3 regions of the Burkholderia sola genome follow, and region 2 is predicted to be linked to each of the others. Evidence: riboswitches for the same ligand, from Rfam matches in the RefSeq annotation. Region 2 holds a riboswitch; each other region holds the start of a gene.
The links. A riboswitch is a leader RNA that binds a small molecule or an ion and turns the genes downstream of it on or off. The one in region 2 is predicted to bind cobalamin.
Positions count from the first base shown of each region.

Region 1: another riboswitch for cobalamin. It lies ahead of cobW (cobalamin biosynthesis protein CobW); the one in region 2 lies ahead of KR541_RS21895 (CbtB domain-containing protein).
Region 3: another riboswitch for cobalamin. It lies ahead of KR541_RS26450 (TonB-dependent receptor domain-containing protein); the one in region 2 lies ahead of KR541_RS21895 (CbtB domain-containing protein).

Region 1 is NZ_FR989675.1:1,827,338-1,834,568, reverse strand. It holds gene KR541_RS08355 (magnesium chelatase ATPase subunit I) at 1-373, opposite strand, end outside; gene cobN (cobaltochelatase subunit CobN) at 370-4,179, opposite strand; gene cobW (cobalamin biosynthesis protein CobW) at 4,186-5,274, opposite strand; cobalamin riboswitch at 5,496-5,760, opposite strand; gene KR541_RS08340 (TonB-dependent receptor) at 5,912-7,231, shown strand, end outside.
Region 2 is NZ_FR989676.1:1,177,309-1,184,539, forward strand. It holds gene KR541_RS21875 (DHA2 family efflux MFS transporter permease subunit) at 1-203, shown strand, start outside; gene KR541_RS21880 (2OG-Fe(II) oxygenase) at 461-1,222, opposite strand; gene KR541_RS21885 (inorganic phosphate transporter) at 1,490-3,082, opposite strand; gene KR541_RS21890 (histidine phosphatase family protein) at 3,248-3,838, opposite strand; cobalamin riboswitch at 3,889-4,027, shown strand; gene KR541_RS21895 (CbtB domain-containing protein) at 4,061-4,270, shown strand; gene KR541_RS21900 (CbtA family protein) at 4,284-5,006, shown strand; gene KR541_RS21905 (LysR family transcriptional regulator) at 5,029-5,937, opposite strand; gene metE (5-methyltetrahydropteroyltriglutamate--homocysteine S-methyltransferase) at 6,065-7,231, shown strand, end outside.
Region 3 is NZ_FR989676.1:2,228,572-2,235,802, reverse strand. It holds gene KR541_RS26465 (YbaK/prolyl-tRNA synthetase associated domain-containing protein) at 9-530, shown strand; gene KR541_RS26460 (helix-turn-helix transcriptional regulator) at 527-1,165, shown strand; gene KR541_RS26455 (threo-3-hydroxy-L-aspartate ammonia-lyase) at 1,218-2,192, shown strand; cobalamin riboswitch at 2,416-2,608, shown strand; gene KR541_RS26450 (TonB-dependent receptor domain-containing protein) at 2,826-4,754, shown strand; gene KR541_RS26445 (TetR/AcrR family transcriptional regulator) at 4,883-5,434, shown strand; gene KR541_RS26440 (alpha/beta hydrolase) at 5,457-6,458, shown strand; gene KR541_RS26435 (DUF6331 family protein) at 6,465-6,809, shown strand; gene KR541_RS26430 (LysE family translocator) at 6,880-7,231, opposite strand, start outside.

The DNA of each region.
Region 1 (7,231 bases), on a different replicon from region 2:
GCAGCGTATCGACGAGCCCGTCGGCGAGCAGGTTCACTTCGTCGACATACAACACGCCCCGATGCGCGCGCGCCAGCAGGCCCGGCCGGAAACGCACGCCGTTTTCGGCCAGCGCGTGCGCGAGATCGAGCGTGCCCGTCACCTGCTCGTCGCTTGCCGACAGCGGCAGCGTGACGAACTGCCCTTCCGGCAGCAGCTCCGCGAGGCCGCGCGCCGCGGTCGATTTCGCGGTGCCGCGCGGGCCGCTGACGAGCACGCCGCCGAGCGACGGGTCGATCGCGGCGAGCAGCAGCGCCTGCTGCAACGCGTCCTGCGCGACGAGCGCCGCAAACGGAAAAACCGCGCGGGCGCGGTGCGTCGTCGGATCGGTCATCGCCGTCCTCCTTCCTGACGTTGTTCGCTGGCGAGCCAGATCGCCTCGATCCGCTCGCGATAAGGGCCCGGCTGCTGCCACAGCCCGCGCTGCATCGCTTCGACGAAGCGCTCGCAGATGCCGTGCAGCGCGTTCGGGTTGTGCCGTTCGAGAAACGCGCGGGTGGCGTCGTCGAACAGGTACGCGTCGGCGACGAGCGCGTACTGGTGATCGGACAGCACGCGCGCGGTCGCGTCATAGCCGTACAGGTAATCGACGGTCGCGGCGAGTTCGGCCGCACCCTTGTAGCCGTGACGCTTCACGCCGTCGAGCCATTTCGGGTTGACGACGCGCGAGCGGATCACGCGCGCGATTTCCTCGCGCAGCGTGCGCATCTTCGGCGCGACCGGGTTCGCATGGTCGCCGTGATAGATACTCGGCTGCTGCCCGGACAGGTGCCGCACCGCCGCCGTCATTCCACCCTGGAACTGGTAGTAGTCGTTCGAATCGAGAATGTCGTGCTCGCGGCTGTCCTGGTTCTGCACGACGACGTCGATCGTCGCGAGCCGCTCGCCGAACACGTCGGGCGCGGCGTCGCCCGCACTGTTCTGCGCGTATGCATGGCCGCCCCATCGACGGTAGGCATCCGCGAGATCGGCGTCGGTCTGCCAGCGCCGCTGGTCGATCAGGTCCTGCAGGCCCGCGCCGTAGCTGCCCGGCCGCGCGCCGAACACGCGCCAGCCGGCGCGGCGGCGCGCTTCGTCGGGCGCCATGCCCTGCGCGACCCACTTCTCGCGTTCGCGCTCGATGCGCGCGCGGATCGGGTTCAGTTCCTCGGGCTCGTCGAGTGCGGCAACCGCCTGCACGGCCGCGTCGAACAGATGCATCAGGTTCGGGAATGCATCGCGGAAGAAACCGGACACGCGCAGCGTCACGTCGATGCGCGGCCGGTCGAATATCTCGATCGGCAAAATCTCGAAGTCGGTCACGCGGTGGCTGCCGTGCGCCCATTTCGGTCGCACGCCGAGCAGCGCGAACGCCTGCGCGATGTCGTCGCCGCCGGTGCGCATCGTGGCCGTTCCCCAGACCGACAGTCCGATCGCGCGCGGATAGTCGCCGTGATCCTGCAGATGGCGTTCGATCAGTTGCTGCGCGGATTTCAGCCCGAGCGACCACGCGGCCTGCGTCGGCACCGCGCGCGTGTCGACCGAGTAGAAATTGCGGCCCGTGGGCAGCACGTCGGGACGGCCGCGCGACGGCGAACCGCTCGGCCCCGGCGGCACGAAGCGGCCGTCGAGCCCGCGCAGCAACTGCCGCATTTCCTCGCCGCCGCACGCGTCGAGCGCAGGCAACAGCGTCGAACGCACGCGTTCGAGCACCGCGAGCGTATGCGGCCATTCGCCGGGCGGCGGCATGTCGAGGCCGGGATCCTCCGAAGCGGTTCCGCACACGACGTTGAGCCAATGCTGCGCCAGCCGTTCGAGCCGTTCGCGCGTATCGCCCGCATGCCGCCACGGCGACGCGTCGAGCGTTTGCAGCACGGCCGGCCGCGGCCCGGTCCACGGTGCGGCCCAGTCGGCCGAAAGCGGGTCGAAATCGCTGCCAAGCGCGAGATCGTGCGCGAGCGCGCCGATCAGGCCAGCCCGTTCGCCCTTGCCGTCACCGACCGGAAAACGTGCCAATGCGAGCAGCGTGTCGCGCCGCTGGCGCTCGACCGGCGACGCGCCGAACACGTGCAGCCCGTCGCGGATCTGCGCTTCCTTCAATTCGCACAGCCATGCATCGACGCGCGTGAGCAGCGCATCCTCGTCGCCCGCATCGCGCGGCGGCGACACGCTCAGTTCGTCATGCAGACGATGCTCGGCGATCGTCGCGAGGATCGTCTTGCGCAGCAGCTTCGCGCGTCGCGCATCGACCATCAGCGCTTCATAGTATTCGTCGACCTGCCGTTCGAGATCCTGCAGCGGGCCGTAGTTTTCCGCGCGCGTGAGCGGCGGCATCAGGTGATCGACGATCACCGCCTGCGCGCGGCGCTTCGCCTGGCTGCCCTCGCCCGGATCGTTGACGATGAACGGATACAGATGCGGCAGCGGCCCGAGCGTCAGGTCGGGCCAGCATGCGTCGGACAGCGCGACGCTCTTGCCCGGCAGCCATTCGAGGTTGCCGTGCTTGCCGAGATGGATGACCGCGTCGACGCGATACGCATCGCGCAGCCAGAAATAGAACGCGAGATACGCGTGCGGCGGCACGAGATCCGCATCGTGGTAGCTCGCGTAGTCGTTGTCGTCGCGCGAGCGCGACGGCTGGATGCCGACGAACACGTTGCCCGCGCGCCAGCCGGCGATCGTGAAGCGCTGCTGCCGCAGCGTCGGGTCCGCTTCGGGCGGCCCCCAGCGTTCGTTCAGCGCGTCGCGCACGGCCGCCGGCAGTCGCGCGAAGCGCGCGACGTAGTCGGCCAGCGCGTAACTCTGAAACGCGGGACGCAGCGTGCGCACGGCGGGATCGTTGGTCACGCCTTCGGTGAGTTGCGCGATCAGCGCATCACCGTCAGACGGCAGATCGGCCACCGTGTAGCCCGCATCGCGCAGCGCCGCGAGCACGCGCAGCGCCGATGCCGGCGTGTCGAGCCCGACGCCGTTGCCGATCCGCCCTTCGCTTTGCGGATAGTTCGCGAGAATCAGCGCGATGCGCTTGTCGGCGTTATCCAGCGTGCGCAGCCGGCACCAGCCGCGCGCAAGCGCCGCGACGAACGCGATCCGCTCCGCATCCGGCTGGTAGCGCACGACGTCGACTTCAGTGTGCGGGCAACGATACGCGAGCCCCTTGAAGCTCACCGCGCGCGTGACGATGCGCCCATCGACTTCGGGCAGCGCGACATGCATCGCGATGTCGCGGGCGTGCAGCCCCTGGTTGTCGGCCACCCACGCGTCGCGATTGCCGCCGGACAGAATCACCTGCAGCACCGGCGCGTCGCCGGCCAGCACGTCGGGCTCGGCGCTGTCGATCGCGCCGGCCGCGAACGCGGTGGTGTTGAGCACGAGCGCGACGCCATGCGTGTCGCACAGCTGCGTGATGACCTCGCGGCTCACCGCGTCCTTCAGCGACGTCACCGCGATCGGCAGCGGATTCAATCCTTCGTCGATCAACGCATCGGCCAGCGCGTCGAACACGGCCGTGTTCGCGGCCTGCCAGTGCGCGCGATAGAACAGGATCGCGACGACCGGCGCGCCCGGCGTCCAGCGCGGCCGCCAGTCGTCGACGCTCGCACGGTCGCGCGCCGGGTGATACAGCGCGGCGGCCGGCAGCGGGCGCGGCGGTTCGGGCTCGTCGCCGAACCCGAGCGTGTGAAACGCGATACTGCGCAGCAGCGCGTCGGCGTTGTGCACGCCGCCTTCGCGCAGATAGCGCCACCACAGCCGGCACAGCTCGGCCTCGACCGTGCTCTTCGCGACGAGGTTCGGGTCCTCCTGCAGGTCGCCCGAGAACATCGCGAGCTGCTGCCCGCGCTTCGACGCGAGCGACACGGCCTGCTCGATCCCGTACGGCCAGTACGCTTCGCCGCCGAGATGATCGATCACGACCGTCTTCGCGTGACGCAGCACGTCGTCGACATAGAAATCGACCGACGCAGGCTGCCGCAGGAACGTGACGTTCGCGAGCCGCACGCTCGGGAACCCGGCCGGCAAGTGCGGCACGACGCTCGCGAGCAGCGACAGCGTCGTGTCGGCCGAACTCAGGATCACGATGTCGGCCGGCTGCTGGTCGATCCGGACGACGCCCTGCGTATCGTCGACGAAGCCGCCCGGCGTGGTGCGCAACAGATGCATCGTGCGTTACGCCTGCTGCGGCTCGGCCGCGCACGCGGCGTCGAACGCGCGTTGCAGCGCGGCCGCGTCGAGATCCTCGCCGATCAGCACGAAGCGGCTCGCGCGCGTTTCGCCGTCCTGCCAGCGGCGGTCGAAATAGCTGTCGAAGCGGCGGCCGACGCCCTGGATCACGAGCCGCATCGGCGCGCCGGGCAGCGCGGCGAAACCTTTCGCGCGATAGATCGTGTGCGCTTCGACCACCCGCTGCAATGCGGCGATCGTCGCTTCGCGCATGCCGGCGTCGCCCGACACCACCACCGAATCGAAATCGTCGTGATGATGATCGTGATCGCCGTCGTCGGCCGAGCCGTGATGGTCGTGCCGCAGATGGATCGTGTCCTCCGACGCCGATTCGAGGCCGAGCAGCATCGCGAGATCGAGCTCGCCGCGCGTCGCACGCACGATCTTCACCTGCGGCGGGATTTCTTCGCGGATCGCGGTTTCGATCTGCGCGAACTCGGCGTCGCCGACGAGGTCGGCCTTGTTCACGATCACGAGATCGGCTGACGACAGTTGATCGGCGAACAGTTCGTGCAGCGGCGATTCGTGGTCGAGGTTCGGATCGGCGCGGCGCTGCGCGTCGACGGCCTGCGGGTTTTCCGCGAACTGGCCACTCGCGGCGGCCGGCCCGTCGACGACGGTCACGACCGCGTCGACCGTGAAGCTGTTGCGGATCGTCGGCCAGTTGAACGCCTGCACGAGCGGCTTCGGCAGCGCGAGGCCCGACGTCTCGATCAGCACGTGGTCGATGTCCGCGCGGCGCTCGACGAGTGCTTCCATCACCGGATAGAACTCTTCCTGCACGGTGCAGCACAGGCAGCCGTTCGCGAGTTCGTACAGCTGGCCCGGCGCTTCGCCCTGCGCGCCGTCGGCATCGTCGCAGCCGATGCCGCAGCCCTTGAGGATTTCGCCGTCGATGCCGAGCTCGCCGAATTCGTTGACGATCACCGCGATGCGGCGGCCTTCGGCGTGCTGCAGGATATGGCGCATCAGCGTCGTCTTGCCGCTGCCGAGAAAGCCCGTGACGATCGTGACGGGCAGCTTGCGTAGGGTCATGGTAGGTCCGGTGTCGAAGAGGGAATCAGGACGGGATCGTCGCGTCGGGGGCGGCGCGGCCATTCAGCGGGCGGTGCGCGGGAAGCTCGCCGCGTGATCCGCGCGGACAGTCGCACGGCGGGCGGAACAACGAATCGGACATGGTGCTTCCTTGCGAACGGTCGACATCGTGAATGCCAACACGGCTGCGGCCGTGGACGATGCGCCGCCTCCCCGCGGCGCTGAACCCCAACGTTTAGGCCGGTATCCGGGCTGACGAACACGCCGCTTCGCCTTCCCGGATGCGCGGCATCCAGTGGCGGTCGTCCGCATGCGCATGGCATGCGGCGAAGCGGCGCTGCGTGGCGCTTCTCGCGCGACGCGTTCGCTTACCGTTGCGGGGGCAGCACAGGTTGGCTCGACTGCGGTGCAGGCAGGCTCCCTGTTTCCCGTTTAACTGCGCGTGCCGGAGCGGCGCGCGCGAGCACCAAAACGCGTGCGAGTGTAGGCGGCGGGGCCGGGAGCGTCAAGGCGAGCGGCCCTCGGCGAACGCGAATGATTGTCGTTTTCAACTGATCGGGATAAACTTCGCCGACAACAACGCAAACCATCGCGCAACGGCAATGTGAGGCAATCACTCAGTCATCCTTAAATTTTCATGTCGAAACGACAGATATCCGGGCGGCGCTTTCCTGTGCTGGCCCTGTCGCTGTGCTCGCTCGCCGGCGTGGCCTCCTTCCCTGCGCCGGCGGCCGAGTTCGACGACGAACTGCCCGCGCTCGAGGTGCGCAGCCGCCGTCATCCGAACGATCCGCGCGCCGAAAGCGTGAGCACGGCAACCCGCACCGCGAGCGATCCGCGCGACGTCCCGCAAACCATCGACAGCGTCGCAGTCGACGAAACGCTGTCCTACGGCGGCCGCACGCTGGCCGACGCGCTGGCCGGCGTGCCGGGCGTGTCCAATACGTCGGATACGCGCTTCGATTCGTTCCGCATTCGCGGCTTTTCCGCCGCGGGCGACCTGTTGCTCGACGGCATGCGCGACGATGCGCAATACGTGCGCAGTCTCGGCAACATCGAACGCGTCGAAGTGCTGAAGGGGCCGGCGGCGGCGCTGTACGGGCGCGGCAGCGGCGGCGGCGTCATCAACCGGATCACCAAGCAGCCGTTGCCGGAAAACTTCGGCCATCTGTCGGCGGCGACCGGCAGTGATGGACGGCTCGGCGCATCGGTCGATCTCAACCGGATGCTGTCGAGCGCATGGAGCGTGCGGCTCAATGCCGGACGCGAACACGCCGGCAGCTTCCGCGACCACGTCGACGGCACGCGCCAGACCATCGCGCCGTCGATCAAATGGCGGGACGCGCGGCGCAGCTGGCTGCTGCAGTTCGAATACGACGCGTACCGACGCGTGCCCGATCGCGGCATCCCGGCGCCGGTCGCCGCGCTCGACGCGGCCGGCAAACCCGTTGCGTACTCACTGCCGTCCGAGCGGCGCGCGACCTTCTTCGGCGCGGCGGGACGCGACACCATCCGCGACCAGAACATGAACTGGCGCTCGGTCTTCACGCACGCGCTCGGCGGCGACTGGGAACTGCGTCATACGCTGGGCGTGCTGGATTTGCGCAGCACCTTCGACAACACCTACGTCACGCAAAGCTACGTCACGAAGCCGCGCGACTACCGGCGCGTGCAACGGGCGCGCTACCTGCAGGACTTGACGCATCTCAACGTGCAGACCGGCGTCGAACTGGGCGGCAAGGTCGCGACCGGACCGGCGCTGCATCATCTGCTGTTCAGCATCGAATACGGCTGGCAGAAACGCAGCCCGACGCTCTGGCAGGCCGACGCGACGCCGGTCCCGATCAGCGGACCGGATCGTTTCGCTCTGGCCGGTTCGGCGCCGCGCCCGTATGCGATGAACCGCCATCGCGTGAGCGACTACGCGATCTTCGCGCAGGACCGCATCGACCTCGGT
Region 2 (7,231 bases):
GGATGGGGATCGCGTTCGGTGCGTTGTCGCTGCGGCTCGCGGCATGGGGGCGCGGCGATGCGGCCGGCATGCATTACGTGCTCGACGATTTCCGCTGGGCGTTCGTCGCGGCGGGCGTGCTCGCGCTGCTGACGTTGCCGGGCTACGCACGGCTGGCGCTCGATGCCGGCGACCGGCTGCGGGCCAGCGTGGCGCGAGGATAGGCTGGACTGCAAATCATGTTCGCGGAGCGACAGGTGAGTAAGCGTGTTTCGTCGTGCTCACCGGAAGCGCTGATTCATTGCGACCGCGATCGCTTGACGGTCAGCGCAATCGGTCTTCGGCCGCCGCGGGCGAGCGGTGTTCTGGCCGGCCATGCTCGGTTGGACCGCTTTCCTCACGATGGCATGCGGTGCCGAGACGAGCATGAATGCAATGCGCAATAAGTGGCGCGGCAGCAGCGCAACTGTCCCCGCTCCCGCTACTGCGCGTCATGGAAGATGATGCCGACCGTGTGGCGATGGCCGCTTCGGATCCGGCTCACGCCGTGGCGCAGGTTGACGCGATAGACGCCGCGGGTTCCCTGCACGGGCCGGCCGTGTACCGCGAAGATCACTGCGTCGCCTTGCGTCAGCGGCACCACTTCCGCACGCGACTGCATGCGTGGCCGCTGTTCCGTCAACACGAACTCCCCGCCACTGAAATCGCGGCCCGGCGCCGACAGCAGGATCGCGACCTGCAGCGGAAACACGTGCTCGCCATACAGGTCCTGATGGAGGCAGTTGTAGTCGTCGGCGCCGTATTGCAGGATCAGCGGCGTCGATCGCGTCTGTCCTGCCGCGTGGCAGCGATCGAGGAACGTCGCATGGTTTTTCGGATAACGGACGTCGATCCCGAGTGCCTGGTTCCAGCGATTCGCGATCGGTGCGAGATGCGGGTAGATCGTCGTGCGCAGCTCGGCGATGATCGCAGGCAGCGGATACGCGAAATATTTGTACTCACCGCGGCCGAAGCCGTGTCGCGCCATCACGACACGTGAACGATAGAGCGCATCGCGGGGATAGAGCGACGCGAGCGCATCGCACTCGCTTGCCGACATCAGGCCCGGCACGCGCGCGCATCCGTAGCGATCGAGCTCGGCATCGACGCTCGGCCAGTCGAGAGAGTCGACGCGTTGCGCGATGTCCGGCGGTTCGACGGCAGGGGGCAGATCGAGAATGTTCACGGGCGTACCTCGGGGCATCGGCGGTGTCGCGCCGTGCGGTCGCGCACGGTCGAATCCACGACGAAAGTTGACGAACCCAGTCTAGCGGCGTCCGGGCGCCGGCACGCTCCAGATCTTGCGCTTTAATTCCGGCCAGGAAACGGGGAAACGTTGAAGGCGCGGTATCGGCACACTGAATGTGGCGACGGGCCGGAGCGGCGAGGGAAGCGGAAAGGCGGAGAAGCGCCACATCCAACCTACCGCAGCAGGTAGCCGGCTATCGCCCGCCCCCCGCCGCGTACACGATCACGCCAGCGACCGGAACAACCAGTAAAGCCCAGCCGCCAGCGCGATCGACGCCGGCAGCGTCAGCACCCATGCGAGGACGAGGCTGCGCACCGTGCTCCATTGCAGCCCGGAGCCGTTCGCCGCCATCGTGCCCGCGACACCCGACGACAGCACGTGAGTCGTCGACACGGGCAGCCCGTACATGTCGGCGGCGCCGATCGTCAGCATCGCGACCAGTTCGGCCGATGCGCCCTGTCCGTACGTCAGATGCTGCTTGCCGATTTTTTCGCCGACGGTCACGACGATCCGCTTCCATCCGACCATCGTGCCGAGACCCAGTGCGATCGCGACGGCGACCTTCACCCACGTCGGAATGAACTTCGTCGCGTGGTCGAGCTGCTTGCGATAGTTGTCGATCGCGAGCTTGTCGTCGGCGGCGAACGCGGGCTGGCCCGACTTCTCCATCAGACGAATGGCTTCGGACACCAGATACATCGTGTTGCGCACGTTGTCGACGTCGCGCTGCGGCACGGCCGCCATCGAGCCCGACGCGCCGACGGCGGTCGCAAGCGACGTGGACAGCTGCGCGACGGCCGGCAGCACGGCGGGCGTCAGTTCGCGATGCTGCACGTAGTGTTCGACATCGGCGCGCGGGTTCGCGGACGGCGCGACGCCGTTCGTGTATTTCCCGAACGTCGCGGCCGCCTGGTTCGCGACCGCCACGAAGGTCTGCGATTCGGCGGGCGTGACGGCCTTGTTCAGCGCATACGCGGTGGGCACCGTGCCGATCAGGATCAGCATGATGAGGCCCATCCCTTTCTGTCCGTCGTTCGACCCGTGCGCGAACGACACGCCGGTGCAGGTGAGGATCAGCAGGCAGCGAATCCAGAACGGCGGCGGCTGATCCTTCGGCGGCTCCTTGTACAACTCAGGAATCCGCACGGCGGCCTTCAGCACGAGCAGCAGCAGCGACGCACACAGGAAGCCGACGATCGGCGACAGCAGCAGCGACTTGCCGACGCCGAGCGCCTGGCCCCAGTCGACACCGCTCGTGCCGGACGGCCCGTGCAGCAACTGGTTCATCAGCCCGACGCCGATGATCGACCCGATCAGCGTGTGCGAGCTCGACGACGGCAACCCGAAATACCAGGTCGCGAGGTTCCAGACGATCGCGGCGATCAGCAGCGCGAACACCATCGCGAAGCCCGAGCCGCTGCCGACCTGCAGGATCAGCTCGACCGGCAGCAACTGCAGGATCCCGAACGCGACGGCGCCGCTCGAAACCATTACGCCGAGGAAGTTCCACATGCCCGACCAGATCACCGCGACGTTCGGCGTCAGCGAGTGCGTATAGATCACGGTCGCGACCGCATTCGCGGTGTCGTGGAAGCCGTTGACGAATTCGAAGCCGAGCGCGATCAGCAGCGCGGCGCCGAGCAGCAGGTACGGGAACAACGTCCCTTCGCGGACCGGCGCCAGATCGTCGATCAGGTGCGTGGCGATATAGACGGCGCCGAGCACGAGCACCAGCAGGAACGCGGCATAGCCGATCTGCCGGGTGCGTGCGACGGAGCCCGGATTGTTCGGGGCGGATGAAGCAGGTTGATTCATGACGGCATCTCGTGAGGGAACCGCGTCCGATCCTAGCTGCGGCTAGCAGTCAGTTTGATGACAGTCGGGATGACGAACGGTGTGTCTTACGGGATGTAAGGCGAGCGGCGACATGCGACGCGTCGGCGCGCATCGTTCGCTCACATAGTGAGCAGGACAGTGAGTTTACGCGCCGGTGTCGCGCACGTTGGCGGCCGTCGCGGCCAACGTCCAGCCGCTCGGCGACGCGACGAATGTCGTGCACGACAGCGGCGCGACGTCGAGACGCGCGGCGGCCTCGAGGCTCATCCGCCGCACGTGCGCGAGGGTTGCGCGGACGATCGGCGCATGCGTGATCGCGACGACATCGCGATCCGTCGGCAGCGTGCTCAACCATGTGCCGACCCGATGCGCGGCGGCGTCGAACGATTCGCCGCGATGCGGCGACGCGGACGGCGTGCCGATCCACGCGGCCAGTTCGTCGGGCAGGTCGCGCGCGAGATCGTGCAGCCGCTTGCCGCGCCAGTTGCCGTAGTCGATGTCGCGCAGCGCGTCGTCGATGTCGGCGTGCAACCCGAGCGCATCGGCGGTCTGCGTTGCGCAGCGTGCCGGGCTGCACAGCACGAGCGAGCCGGCAGCACCCGTCAACCGGCCGCGCAGCGCAGCGGCTTCGGCGAGCCCGTGCGCGTCGAGCAGGTCGTCGTCGGGAAACGTGCCGGTGCGCATCGCGCGGGTCGATGCGTGTGCGATCAGGCAGAGCGAGGCAGGTTTGGTCATGTCGGTTGTCGGATGATCCGGAGCGGGACGCGCTTACCCGTGTGTCATCGCTTCAATACGCGAACGTTCGCGCGTACAATTCGCCCGATACGAAGCGCGGAAGCCGGTGCAATTCCGGCGCGGTCGCGCCACTGTAACCGGGGAATCGACGATCCCGGAAGCCAGACCTGCCTTCGTACCCATCCATCATTTGTCGGGGCGCGATTCCCCTGAGGTGCATCCATGAGCGAAGCAGTGCTGAAGCCGGCGGTCGTGCCGGCACCCATCCCCGTCCGCGAGCTGTTGCCCTGGGCCGTGTTCGTCGGCCTGATCCTGCTGCTCGCGCTGTATTTCGTCGGTGCGGAACAGGGCGCGACGTCGCTCGTGCCGGGCATGTATGTCCACGAATTCGTCCACGACGGCCGCCATCTGCTCGGCTTTCCCTGCCACTGACGCGGAGCCTGCGATGGTCGGAAAGCTACTCATGCGCGGGATGCTCGCAGGCATCGCCGCGGGCCTCCTCACGTTCGGTTTCGCCAGGATCGTCGGCGAACCGCAAGTCGATCAGGCGATCGCCGTCGAAGAGAAAACCGCCGCCGCCCAAGGCGAGGCGCCGGAACCCGAGCTGGTCAGCCGCCACACGCAGGCCGGCCTCGGGCTGCTGACGGGCGTCGTGACCTACGGCGCGGCATTCGGCGGACTGTTCTCGCTGGTCTTCGCGTATGCGTACGGACGCGGCAGCCGCCTGCCGGCACGGCCGCTGGCCGCATGGCTCGCGCTGGCGGCGTTCGTTGCGCTCGTGGTCGTGCCGAACCTCAAGTACCCGGCCAATCCGCCGTCGGTCGGCGACCCCGACACGATCGGCTATCGCACCGGCCTGTTCTTCCTGATGATCGCGATCTCGGTCGCGACGATGGTGTTCTCGGTCGGCGTGCGCCGCCATCTGCTGGCGAAGCTCGGCCCGTGGAACGCATCGATCGTCGCCGGGCTCGTGTTCGTCGCGATCATCGCGGCCGTGCAGATCGGGCTGCCGTCGGTCAGCGAGTTGCCGGCCGATTTCCCGGCGACCTTGCTGTGGAGGTTCCGCGTGGCGGCCATCGGCATGCAGGTGATCATGTGGACGACGATCGGCCTACTGTTCGGCGCGTGGGTCGAGCGCGGCGAACGCGCCGGCCTGCGCGCCGCCTGACGCGCGGGGCAACCGGGCGCGCCTAGCGCAGCATGCGCGGCGCGCTCCACGTCGATTCGCGCGCCAGCGCGACGAACGCGGCCAGATAGTCGATCGCTGCGTCCGCTTCGCGGATGCCGAGGAAGATCTGCTTCGCGATGCCGTTCTTGCCGAGCTTGACCGGTACGACCGGCATCCGGTCCGCATACTCGTCGGCAAGCCACCGCGGCAGCGCGGCCACGCCGCGCCCGCTCGCGACCATCTGCAACATGATGTCGGTCGTCTCGATCGACTTGTGCCGCCTCGGCACGATGCCGGCCGGCGTCAGGAACTGGTTGTAGATGTCGAGCCGGTCGGTCTCGACCGGGTACGTGATCAGGATCTCGTCGGTCAGTTGTTCGGGCGTCACGTAGTCGACATTCGCGAACCGGTGCGAATCCGCGACCACCAGCACCTGTTCGTAGTCGAACACCGGGTCGAAGCGCAGCCCCGGCTTGTTCAGCGGATCGGGCGTCACGAGCACGTCGATGTCGTAACCGAACAGCGCGCCGATGCCGCCGAACTGGAAGCGCTGCTTCACGTCCACGTCGACGTCGGGCCAGCGCGACAGGTACGGCGACACGACCTTCAGCAGCCACTGATAGCACGGATGGCACTCCATCCCGATGCGCAGCGTGCCGCGCTCGCCCTTCGCGTACTGCTTCATCCGCTCCTCGGCGAGCTCGAACTGCGGCAGCAGCCGGTTCGCCAGCTTCAGCAGATAGTGCCCGCCCTGCGTGAGCCGCAGGCCGCGGCCTTCGCGGTCCCAGATCGCCGTGCCGAGCTGCTGCTCGACTTTCCTGACGGTGTGGCTGAGCGCCGATTGCGTGAGGTGCAGCGCATTGGCCGCCGCGGTCAGCGAGCCCTGGCGCTCGACTTCACGTATGACGACGAGATGGAATCGTTCCAGCATGGATTGCGTGCATCGGGCAGATGCATGAAAAATGTTAATGGATGAATGAAATAATGCCATTTTATTTCATGGTTTGAAATCCCTATGATGGCTGCCGGATCTACACTTTCTTCTGGACGGCAGCTTCATGGTCACGACACACAACCTCGGTTTTCCGCGCATCGGCGCGAAGCGCGAACTCAAGTTCGGTCTCGAACGCTACTGGAAGGGTGAATCGTCGCGCGACGAACTGAAGGCGCTTGGCGCCGAGTTGCGCCGGCGTCATTGGCACGACCAGCGCGATCTCGATCTCGCGCCGATCGGCGACTTCGCGTTCTACGACCAGGTGCTCGACATGAGCTTCACGCTCGGCAACCTGCCGAAGCGCGTGCAGGATTTCCACGGCGATGCGCTCGACAATTATTTCCGCGTCGCACGCGGCCGTTCGGCGCAGTCGACGGAGGAGCACGCCGCGTGCTGCGGCGGGGTCGCGGCCGGTGAAATGACGAAGTGGTTCGATACGAACTACCACTACATCGTGCCGGAGTTCCATGCGGACACGAATTTCTCGCTCGATCCGTCGCGTCTGCTCCAGCAACTCGCCGAAGCGACCGCGCAGGGCGTGAATGCGAAACCGGTGATTCTCGGCCCCGTCACGTACCTGTGGCTCGGCAAGGCGAAGGACGATTCCGACCGCCTCGCGCTGCTGCCGAAGCTGCTGCCGGTGTACGGCGCGCTGCTCGACACGCTGACCGCGCAGGGTGTCGAATGGGTGCAGATCGACGAACCGATTCTCGTGACCGAGCTCGATGCCGAATGGCGCCAGGCATTCCGCATCGCGTACGAGGCGCTGGAAACGCGCCGCATCAAGCTGCTGCTCGCCACGTACTTCGGCCAGCTTCAGGACAATCTGACGCTCGCGGCGTCGCTGTCGATCGACGGCCTGCATATCGACGCGATCAATGCCCGCGACGAAGTCGACGCGCTGGTGCGCGAACTGCCGCCGGAGCGCGTGCTGTCGGTCGGCGCGATCAACGGCCGCAACATCTGGAAGACCGACCTGAACGCCGCGCTCGACTGGCTCGAGCCGCTCGCGAAGCAACTGGGCGACCGGCTGTGGCTCGCGCCGTCATGCTCGCTGTTGCACGTGCCGGTCGATCTCGCGAGCGAAGAGAAGCTCGACGCGGAAATCCGCTCGTGGCTCGCGTTCGCGCTGCAGAAGCTCGACGAGCTGAAGGTGCTTGCGACCGCACTGAACGAAGGCCGCGACAAGGTGGCCGACGCGCTCGCCGCGAATGCCGCCGCGATCGATTCG
Region 3 (7,231 bases), 1.1 Mb from region 2:
GGAGCGACATGAACGACTCTCCCGTTTTCGACACGCTTTGCGAACTGCTGACGACATCCGGCGCGCGTTTTCGCGTGCTCGAGCATCCGGCGGAAGGCAAATCCGGCGCGATCGCCGCGCTGCGCGGCACCCGCCCCGAACAGGGCGCGAAGGCGATGCTCTGTACGTTCAAGGATGGCGGCGACGGCGCCGCGCTCGCGGTGATTCCCGGCCATCTGAAAATCGACTTTCGCAAGGTCGCCGATGCGGTCGGCCGGCGCAAGGCGACGCTCGCGTCGCCCGACGTCGCGGCCGCCGTCACGCGCTGCGTGATGGGCGCCGTACCGCCGTTCGTGTTCGATACGAACGTGGCGCTCGTCGTCGATCCCGCGCTGGTCGAGCGCAACGCCGAGATCGCGTTCAACGCGGGCCGCCTCGATCGCTCGGTCGTGCTCGACGCGACCGACTACGTCCGGATCGCGCGCCCGCTGCTGGCCGACATCACGCGGCCGGAAACGACGGACACCCCGACACACCAGGATCACGCATGAGTACAACCCGCAAACCGCTGCTGTCGGAGCAGGCATCGCTGATCGAACAGGTGCAGCGCATCGCCGAAGGACTCGGCGAGATGTTCGCGCCGTTCACCGAGGTCGTCGTGCACGACCTGCGCACGCCGGAGCACGCGATCCTCGCGATCCACAACAACCTGTCCGGACGCGCGGTCGGCGATCCCGCGACCGAACTCGGCCTCGCGCGCATCGCCGACGACGATTTCCCGCAGGTGCTCGCGAACTACCCGAACCGCTTCGCCGACGGCCGCACCGCGAAAAGCACGTCGATCGGCATCAAGGATTCGACCGGGCGCTATGTGGCCGCGCTGTGCCTGAATGCCGACGTCACGTTGTTCCGCGGCTTCCAGGGCATGCTGAACCAGTTCTGCCGCACGGACGGCGAAGCCGTCGTCGACACGCTCGACCCGGCCGGCGCGGACGCGATCCGGCAGCGCATCGACGCCTTCGCGACGCGCCTTGCGACGACGCCGCGCGAGTTGAAGACCGACCAGCGCCGCGAGCTGATGCAGACGCTGAAGGCCGACGGCTTCCTCGAGGTGCGCCGCGCGATGGAGATCGTGTCGCAGCATCTCGGCGTGTCGCGCGCCACCGTCTACAACGATGCGAAGTGACCCGGTGCGCCCCCGCATTCCAGTCGACTGACTTTTCAATCCTCCAGCAACCATGAACTCTCCCGCTCTCCCCACGTACGGCGACGTCGCCGCCGCCGCGACCCGGCTCGAAGGCCACGCGCACCGCACGCCGGTGATGACGTCGCGGACGATCGACGACGCGCTCGGCGCGCAGGTGTTCTTCAAGTGCGAGAACCTGCAGCGCATGGGCGCCTTCAAGTTCCGCGGCGCGTTCAACGCGCTGTCGCGCTTCAACGCGGAACAGCGGCGCCACGGCGTCGTCGCGTTCTCGTCGGGCAACCATGCGCAGGCGATCGCGCTGTCGGCGCGCATGCTCGGCATTCCCGCGACGATCGTGATGCCGCAGGACGCGCCGGCCGCGAAGATGGCCGCGACGCGCGGCTACGGCGGCAACGTCGTGACCTACGATCGCTACACCGAGGATCGCGAGCAGATCGGGCGCGATCTCGCCGAGAAGCACGGGCTCACGCTGGTGCCGCCCTACGATCACCCGGACGTGATCGCCGGCCAGGGCACCGCGGCCAAGGAACTGTTCGACGAAGTCGGCCCGCTCGACGCGGTGTTCACGCCGCTCGGCGGCGGCGGGCTGCTGTCGGGCACCGCGCTCGCCACCCGTGCGCTGTCGCCGCACGCGAAGCTGTACGGCGTCGAGCCCGAAGCCGGCAACGATGCACAGCAATCGTTCCGGTCCGGCACGATCGTGCACATCGACACCCCGCGCACGATCGCCGACGGTGCGCAGACGCAGCACCTCGGCAACCTCACGTTCCCGATCCTGCGTCGCGACGTCGACGACATCCTCACCGCGACGGACGCGGAACTCGTCGACTGCATGCGCTTCTTCGCCACGCGTATGAAGCTCGTCGTCGAGCCGACCGGCTGCCTGTCGTTCGCCGCCGTGCGCCGAATGAAGGATGCGCTGCAGGGCAAGCGCGTCGGCGTGGTGATCAGCGGCGGCAACGTCGATCTCGAGAACTTCTGCGCGCTGGTGTCGGCACCGGCCTGAGCGTCGCGGCACGCATCGATAACGACACGCGCCGGCCGTCGGCCTTCGGAACGACGGCCGCCGGTTCCGGCGCGACCGGACGCGTTCGAATCCGGCCGTTTCTTCAGACCTGAAACACGGCCCGCGCCCCTCGAACGAAAGGATTCGGAAAGCCGCCGCCGGGCAATGACGTTTTTTCGCACCCGCGCGCGGCCGGACGATTGACGTCCCTGACCGCCCGCCATTACCCTTGCGCGCTGATGGTTCCCGGAGACGGGATCAAAAGGGAACGCAGCAGGGGCAACGCCCCGAATCTGCGGCTGCCCCCGCAACTGTGAGCGGCGAATCCGTGCCACCGCATGCCACTGGGAAACCGGGAAGGCCTGCACGGATGAGGACCCGCGAGCCAGGAGACCTGCCATCGACCCGAGGTCCACGCAGCCGCACCGGGCGGGGTGTCCCGATGCGCGCGGCACCGCCCCCGGCGGTCGCCCGTTGCATGGACGACCCGACCTCAGGATCCGTCAGATGTCCATCGTTCCCGAATCCGCTTCCCGACCCGAAGCGTCGCACCGACGCGCCGTCGGCATGCGCCACCTGCCCGCCCTCCGCCCGCGATCGCCGTACACGTCACACGCCTCGTCCCGCCGCCTCATGAACATTCGTCACCTGCTCGCCACGTCCGCCGCCACCGCGCTGCTTTCCCCGCTCGCCCACGCGGCCGGCGAAACGGCGCTCGCGCAGCCCGCCGCGCCCGCGCCCGGCGCGGACCTGCCGACGATCAGCGTGACCGACACGCGGCACCTGCCCGAATCGTTCGACCGACGCTATGCGTCGACCCAGGTGCTCACGCGCGAGGACCTCGACCGGCTGTCGCCCGCCGACCCGAGCATCACGCAGGCGCTCGCGACGCTGCCGGGCGTGACCGTCGCGCAGAACGGCGGGCCCGGCTCGTCCGCGTCGGTCAGCATCCGCGGCTCGTCGGCGAGTCAGGTCGCCGTGTTCATCGACGGCATCCGGATCGGCTCGCCGACCACCGGAATCGCGCCGTGGGCCGACCTGCCGACCGAAGCGTTCGAGCGCGTCGAGGTGATCTCCGGCCCGGCCGCCGCGTCGTTCGGCAACAACGCGATGGGCGGCGTCGTGCAACTCTTCACGCGCCGCGCCGCCAACCAGCCGAACCGGACCACCGTGTCGGCCGGCGGCGGCTCGAACAAGACGTTCGACACGCAGTTCCGCACGTCGGGAACGGTGCCGTCGACCGGGCCGCTGGCCGCGCTCGGCGGCCTCACCTATTCGCTCGGGCTGCACGACTACAACACGGCCGGCATCGATGCGACGCGGCCGTTCTTCTACGGCCACGAAGACGGCCGCAATCCGTATCACGCGCAGGATCTCGACGCGCGGCTCGGCTATGCGCGCGACAACTGGTCGATCTCGACGTTCGCGCTGTATCACCGCTCCGATCTGTCCTACGACAACAGCGGCTACGCGAATCGCGAGCTCGACCACCAGTTGACGACGGGCGTTGCGTTCCATCTCGACATCACGCCCGATACGCAGTTCGACCAGTCGTTCGGCTATGCGAACGACCGCCAGTTCATCTACGCGGACGACCCGGCCCTCGCGACCGACCAGATCAATTCGCAGCGGATCAGCACGTCGACGTCGCTGACTCATCAGGAGCACCGATTCCACCTGTTCGGCCTGCCGTTGTCGGGCGAATCGAAGCTCGCGTACGACTTCACCCGCGAACAGGCGTTCCTGCCGGTCGACATTCCCGGCGGCGTGCCGACGCGCAACGATTCCGCGTTCTCGCTGCACCAATCGGCGACGCTCGGCAGCGTAACGATGTTCGTCGCCGGCCGTCACGAGATCATCGCCGGGCAAGCGGTGAACACCGGCAACGCCGCACTGTCGTGGGCGATCACGCCGGTCTACACGGCGCGCATGTCGTACGGCAACGCGTTCCGGCTGCCGACGTTCAACGACCTGTACTACCCCGGCTACGGCAACCCGAACCTCAGCCCGGAACGCAGCACGTCGGTCGAGGCCGCGCTCGACGCGAACACCGCGTACGGCACGTTCACCGCAGCGATCTACGACACGCGCGTCAACAACCTGATCGCGTACAACCCGGCGACGTTCTCGCCGATGAACATCGGCCGCTCGCATATTCGCGGCATCGACCTGTCGTACAAGGGCACGATCGGCCGCTCGACGCCGATCAGCGTCGCGGTCGGCATCCTGAATCCGCAGGACGAAACGAACCGGACGTGGCTGAGCCGCCGGCCGCGGCAAACGGTCAGCCTGAACGTCGATCACACGTGGGACGAACTGAAGCTGCATGCGCTGAGCACGGGCGCGTCGCTGCTGTACGGCGGCTCGACGTTCGACGATCCGGCCAACCGGCAGTATCTGGCGTCGTACCTGACGGTAAACCTGCGCGCGTCGTACCGGATCAATTCGCACCTGACGGTGTCGGCATCGCTGTCGAACCTGTTCGACCGGCAGTACATGACCGCGTACGGTTACAACACGCTCGGGCGTACCGCGTTCGGCAAGGTCAGTTATACGTTCTGACGGCCCCACGCATCGGCGCAACGCGCCACGCCGGCACGCGCATGAAATTGACATCGCGACGAAAGCTAATAGAATTAGGTTTTTGACTAATCTTCGTAGCATTCGTCATGGCGCGTGCCGGCCTTACCGTGGACAAACTCGTCGAAGCCGGCGCGCAACTCGCCGATGAAGCCGGTTTCGAGCAGCTCACCGGCGCGGCGCTCGCGCGGCATTTCGACGTGAAGCTGGCGAGCCTGTATTCCCATATCCCGAGCTTCGACGATCTCAAGAGCCGCATCGCGCTGTTCGCGCTGCAGGAACTGGCCGATCGCGCCGCCGACGCGCTTGCCGGCCGCACCGGCAAGGACGCGCTGGCCGCGCTCGCGAACGTCTATCGCGACTACGCACGGGCGCATCCGGGCCGCTTCGCCGCCGCGCGCCATCCGGTGAGCGCCGAGCGCGCCGCCGCGAGCGCGGGCGGGCAGCTCGTCAGGATGACGTCGGCGGTGCTGCGCAGCTACGACCTGCCGGATGCCGAGCACGCGCATGCGATCCGCCTGCTCGGCGGCTTCTTCATGGGCTACGTGACGCTCGAAAACGCCGGCGGCTTCTCGCACAGCGCACCGGATGCCGACGCGTCGTGGTCGCGCAGCCTCGATGCGCTCGACGCGATGCTGCGCCACTGGCCTTCGCCCGCATGACGCCCCGAACGGAACCCAAGCGATGAAAGACAAACCCGACGGCGTCGTGCTGCCGAGCCGTGTCGTTCCCTTCCCGACCTCGATCAGCGATGAAGCGCGCGCCGCGCTGCAACGCCTGACCGGCGACGACGGCGTGCCGCTGAACGCGCTGCACGCGATGCCGGCCGTCGACGACATCGACGCATGGATGCGCGTGAAGGCCAGCGCCGACGCGCATTACGCGACCGCTGTCGCGCAGTTCGCCGGCTCGTTGCGTTCGGGCGTCGAGACGATCCGGGTCGGCGCTGCGGACGTGCACGTCGCGACACCCGAAGCGGTGCCGTCCGGCGCATGCGCAATCATCGACCTGCACGGCGGTGCGCTGATCGTCGGCGGCGGCGCCGCGTGCCGTGCCGGCGCGCAAATGCAGGCCGACCGGCTCGGCATTCGATGCTACGGCGTCGACTACCGGATGCCGCCCGAGCATCCGTATCCCGCCGCGCTCGACGACTGCGTCGCAACCTATGCCTACGTGCTGAAGCATTACGCACCGGAAAACGTCGTCATCGGCGGCCGTTCGGCCGGCGGCAATCTCGCGGCCGCGATGGTGCTGCGCGCCCGCGACGAGGGCCTGCCGCTGCCGGCCGCGCTGGTGCTGCTGTCGCCGGAAGCCGACCTGACCGAATCCGGCGACAGCTTCGAAACCAACCGGCTCGTCGATGTCGTGCTGCCGGCGCCGCTGATGGCGAACAACCTGCTCTACGCGAACGGCGCCGATCTCGCCCATCCGTATCTGTCGCCGCTGTTCGGCGATTTCGCGGCCGGCTTCCCGCCGACCTTCATCCAGAGCGGCACGCGCGACCTGTTCCTGTCGAACGCCGTGCGGCTGCATCGCGCGTTGCGCCGCGCACAGGTGCCGACCGAACTGCACATATTCGAAGGGATGCCGCACGGCGGGTTCATGGGCGCGCCGGAGGATATCGAGCTGAGCCAGGAAATCGCGCGCTTCGTGCATGCGCACTTGCATTTGCACGCATCGAATTGAGCGAAAATGAACGGCAACGCACACAAGAACGACATCGGCATCGGCCCGGATCGCTGGATCGCCTGCGGCGATCTTGCCGGCGGCCACGCGCAGGCGATCGACGTCGATCCGCATCTGGCGGCCGTCATGCCGTTGATCGACGCGCTGGAGATCCACTGTGTCGCCGGATGCTGCGGCATCGATGCGCTCGGCCTCTGGCCGGACGACATCGCCGTTGCGCTCGACACATGGGAACCCGACGCATTGACACGGCTCGTCGACGATCTGCTGTCGGTTCGGCACGCGATCGAGGCGCTGCCGTCCGATATCGTCGTCAGCATGCGATCAACCAGTACTTCCGGAAAACGGTGATGCTCGAGCTGCTCGCCCATATCCGGACGACGGTCGACGCGATCCGCTCGACCCGCGCTGCCCCGCGCGCCTAGATCAAGCCACGTACGCCCGCGACCAGCTGGATCGCGCCGAATACCGCGACGACCGCTGCCGACATGCGCGACAGCCCGTGCATGAACGCGAACGACAGCTTCGCGCGCAGCGCGGCGGTCGCGCTGCTCAGGCACAGCCACCACGTGGCCGAGCCGACGAACACCCCGGCCACCATCCACGCGACGGTCGCCCACATCGCGCCTTCCCGCGCCCCCGGCAACGGGCCGAGCGCCGCGAAGATCCCGACGAACGACACGATCGTCATCGGGTTCGACAGCGTGAGTCCGAACGTCGTCAGGAAATCGCGCAGAACGGTCGTACGCGGCAACTCGCGCTGCCCCACCGGT